Regions from separate parts of the Renibacterium salmoninarum ATCC 33209 genome, predicted to be linked through region 1. Evidence: riboswitches for the same ligand, from Rfam matches in the RefSeq annotation. Region 1 holds a riboswitch; the other holds the start of a gene.
The links. Region 1 has a riboswitch for thiamine pyrophosphate ahead of RSAL33209_RS04320 (ECF transporter S component). Riboswitches for the same ligand answer to the same signal wherever they lie in the genome.

Region 1 (2,197 bases):
TCGGCCGATTCCGTGCTCGTTGTTCCAGTTCTAGTACCAACATCGATCTCGGCTTGCCGGACCCATTTACGCACCGTTTCCGGCACACCCACACCCAAAAGCTGGGCAACTTTTTGCATCGCCGCCCACGCCGAAGACGCACCCTCCATCTCCGCCACCATGCGCACCGTATGATCCTTCAACTCCTGCGGATACCGTGTCGTAGTTTTCCCTGCCATGTCCTGATCCTCTCAAACAAGAAAGTCTCCGGACACACCGGGGCGATTCATGGTCTGCCTCCGCGCAGTTGGACTACAAAAACACCGTAAGCTGCGTTCCGCCTGCGCAGCTTGGCAAGCTGAAATAGGTTGAGGGAAGTAGGCTGGGAATATGAATCTGCTCTTCAAACTTTTGGCCACTGGAATTAGCCTCGGTGCAGGTTTTGCCGCGAATAAAATCGTGGACACCGTCTGGGCAAAAACCACCGGAAATGCGCCGCCAAAAGACGGTAAAAACTTGGAACACAGCCTGCGATCTGCGCTGACTTTTGCGATTGTCTCGGCCACTGTTGCGGCAGTGATTCAAACCGTGACCAGCAGGGGCACTCAGCGCGCGATGGCAAAATTCAACAAATCACGCGATCTGACCTAACCATTTCCGTCGAGTGTCGACTTGTGGTTGGTTTTGACGTCGTTTAACCGCCACAAGTCGACACTCGACGTCGGGTGGTGGGTGTAAACTTGCACAGCAATCAAACGACAGGGGAGCGCCGCCGCAGGGTGGGCGCTGAGAGTGCGGACAGCCGCAGACCCTCGAACCTGATCCGGTTAGTACCGGCGAAGGGAGTCGAGTGCTCTTCGGCGTACCGAATACGCCGCCCCTCCTGAAAGGAGGATCTCATGGCAACAAATCAGTCTTTAGCGGCGCGTTCTTCGTGGCGCGTAGTGGACATCGTGGTCGCTGCGGTGCTTGGCGTAGCCGTCGGCGGGGTCTTTTGGGCTTGGTCTGCGCTCTACGGGCCCGTATCAGCTGTGTTCACCGTCTTCCCGCCGCTTGGCGGCCTATACGGTGGCGGTTGGCTTATTGCTGGTGTTATCGGTGGTCTAGTAATTCGCAAACCGGGCGCAGCATTGTTCTGCGAGCTGATCGCGGCCGCGGTCGAAGGCGTTTTAGGCACTCACTTTGGCCTCACGGTGTTGCTCTCAGGGCTGGTGCAAGGCATTGGCGCAGACATTGGCTTCGCTATTTTCCGCTACCGACGTTTCACGCTGCCGCCCGCGCTGCTCGCAGGAGCACTGGCCGGCGCCGCGATGGGGTTGAACGACAACCTGATTTCCAACGTGGCTTGGGAATTTAGCTGGAAAGTGCTTTATTTCGTCTTTGCAGTAATTTCCGGGCTGCTCATTGCTGGCCTGGTTTCCTGGTTAGCCACACGCGGCTTGGCAAGGACCGGAGCGCTCGGAAATCTGTCCTCACGTAAGGCTGCAGCGGAGCCAGTGTTCTGAGAATGCCAGGATTCGGCAGTACGGCGACGACGGTCGCGCCGCTAAGCGTTGAGGCGACAGCTTGGGGTTGGCAACATGCCGATCGGCCGCAACCGGCACTAGCCGGCCTCGACGTCCGGATCGAACCAGGGGAACGAGTGTTGCTGCTGGGCCCATCAGGTGCCGGAAAGTCAACATTTCTTCATGCGGCTGCTGGACTGCTCGGCGATAATCTTGATGCGGAGGAAATTGGCTCGCTGCGCCTTTCTGGCGCTGCTCCAGTTTTGCAACGCGGCCGGGTTGGCTTGATGCAGCAAGATCCCGACGCTCAAGTTGTGCTCTCCCGAATTGGCGACGACGTTGCTTTCGGCGCCGAGAATCTGGCCGTGCCGCGCGATGAGATTTGGGCACGTGTGTGCTCCGCGCTAGCCGATGTAGGTCTCGATCTTCCTTTGGACCATCCCACCGGAAAGCTTTCCGGCGGTCAGAAACAACGGCTGGGTTTGGCCGGTTTACTCGCCATGCAGCCTGGGCTGTTGCTACTGGATGAGCCAACGGCAAATCTTGATCCCGCTGGCGTCATCGAAATTCGAGATGCTGTTTTGCGCTCAGTTGAGCACAGCGGTGCGACGTTAATCGTCGTCGAACATCGAGTTGCTGTTTGGCTCGAAGTTGTCGATCGGATCATCGTTTTGGGCGGAGCGGGTCAAGGGGTGCTGTTCGATGGGAGCCCA
Region 2 (2,197 bases), 1.1 Mb from region 1:
GCAACTACGTTTGCGCGATATTGGTGGCATCATCGTCATCGACTTTATTGACATGGTGTTGGAATCCAACCGGGATCTAGTGCTCAGGCGGCTAGTGGAGTGCCTGGGGCGTGATCGCACTAAACACCAGGTGGCCGAAGTGACTTCGCTTGGGTTGATCCAGATGACTCGCAAGCGGATGGGTACCGGTCTGCTCGAGGTATTTGGCGAGCAGTGTGAAGCTTGTGCTGGACGCGGCGTGGTGACACACGAAGAGCCAGTTGAACACCGACGGACCACGCACACGATCGCTGCGGAGCAACACAATCCGCGCGCCGAAAATCAGCGGCCAAGTCGTGGAGAGCGCAAGCGTAATCGGAATCGCCAGCAGAATCAGGTTGAGCCTGAGGCCGAGGAATTGACCGAGGATGAGAAATCCGCGAAGGCTTCAGCTGCTAGGGCCGCTTTGGCCAATATTGCTGCCGCGGCGCAAGCTGCCCATGAGCACGACGGTGAAGAGCCGATCGATGCAGTTGACAGCGTTGTTAAGCCGCAAGCAAGCCATGACGCCGCCGTTTTGACTATCGGTGGTGAAAAGGTGGAGATTCCGCGCGGTGAGCACGTTGATGACGCTCCGCATATGCCTGAGCTCACTCTTGATGGTCTTGCAGATGTCTTCAATCACCTTGTTCCAGAAGATTCAGAGCCAAAATCGCGCTCTCGGCGACCGCGTCGTCATCGTGCCGCTGGACGTGCGCAGGGGGCTGCTAACAGCAACGAGATTCAGTCAATTGAGGGCGAGTCGGCCGGTGGAAAAACTGTGCCAGTGGCTAAGGCGCCATCGGCAAAGGTTGATCCGGAATCGAAGAAGCCGGCGGCTAATGAGCCAATGATTCTGGGCGTAGGGGTTCCTGCTTCAGAGCTCTAACCTCGATTTCAGATAGCAAGAGCGCTTTGCGTTAGCCAGAAAACAGGTTTTCTGGCTAACGCAAAGCGCTCTTGCTATCTCGGATCTAATCTACGGCTGAGAATTCTGCACTGCCGTGGCGAACGGTAGACTCAAGAGCTGACACGGGGTGCCAGGCCAGGAGGGCAGGCTGAGAATCGATACCCGTTGAACCTGTCCGGTTAGCACCGGCGGAGGGATGTCAGATGCTGCCGCTCACGCCAAACCACTTGCTATTAGAACCAGTGCCCACAAAGCAGGTACCCAGAGTGCTGACTATCGCCGGCTCGGATCCTGCGGGTGGGGCTGGGATTCAAGCAGATCTGAAAAGTATCGGTGCCAATGGTGGTTACGGCATGGCAGTTATCGCCGCTCTGACGGCGCAAAATACCAGGGGAGTGCGGGCGGTGCACGTGCCACCGATCGAATTCTTGGTTAGCCAACTTGAAGCAATTAGCGAAGACATTACTGTCGACGCCGTCAAAATCGGCATGTTGGCAGATGCCGCGGTGATTGGCGCCGTCAGTGCTTGGCTTCGAAAGGCTCAGCCACCACTCGTAGTTTTAGATCCTGTCATGATCGCTTCCAGTGGTGCTCGACTATTGGACCCAGCGGCGGAGATCGCGCTACGAGGCTTACTTCACCAAGCTGATCTAATCACGCCAAACTTGCCGGAGATGGGCGCTTTGCTCGGTAAACCTGAACCTAAGGACTGGGCCACCGCGGTGCAGATGGCCTTCGATTTAGCCGCAGCATATGACACTAAGGTGCTGCTTAAAGGTGGACATTTCACTGATGAAATTGTCAAAGATGCACTGATATCGGTCGGAGAAGCGCCGGTTGTCTTTGAAGCTCGTCGAATTGAGACGAACAACACACACGGCACCGGGTGTTCGCTCTCCGCTGCGATAGCTACTCGCCAGGCGCTTGTTGGTAATTGGCACGAAAGTCTTCGGGGAGCAACAACCTGGCTGCACGGCGCAATTCGTAGGGGTTCGGAGCTCAACGTAGGCAATGGATACGGCCCGGTCCATCATTTTCATCAATGGCAAACGGCGTCGGTGACTGAAAGTTGGTGGCAGGAGATCGAACCGATCCGAGCCGGCATTCTGGCGTTGCCTTTGATCAAAGATCTGCGCTCCGGAGAGCTGGCCGAAAGTGACTTTGCTTACTATTTGGCGCAAGATGCACTTTATTTGAAGGAATACTCTCGCGCTTTAGCCAGAGCAAGCGCCCTTGCGCCCACCGAAGGGGAGTAGCTGTTTTTGGCCA

Region 2: linked by a shared signal. The riboswitch ahead of thiD (bifunctional hydroxymethylpyrimidine kinase/phosphomethylpyrimidine kinase) and the one ahead of RSAL33209_RS04320 (ECF transporter S component) in region 1 are both predicted to bind thiamine pyrophosphate.

Annotation. Positions count from the first base shown of each region.
Region 1 covers NC_010168.1:846,317-848,513, forward strand. The annotation lists partial or broken gene RSAL33209_RS16895 (IS3 family transposase) at 1-218, opposite strand, end outside; gene RSAL33209_RS04315 (DUF4235 domain-containing protein) at 370-630, shown strand; TPP riboswitch at 730-841, shown strand; gene RSAL33209_RS04320 (ECF transporter S component) at 879-1,484, shown strand; gene RSAL33209_RS04325 (ABC transporter ATP-binding protein) at 1,487-2,197, shown strand, end outside.
Region 2 covers NC_010168.1:2,891,283-2,893,479, reverse strand. The annotation lists gene RSAL33209_RS14300 (Rne/Rng family ribonuclease) at 1-907, shown strand, start outside; TPP riboswitch at 1,042-1,142, shown strand; gene thiD (bifunctional hydroxymethylpyrimidine kinase/phosphomethylpyrimidine kinase) at 1,132-2,184, shown strand.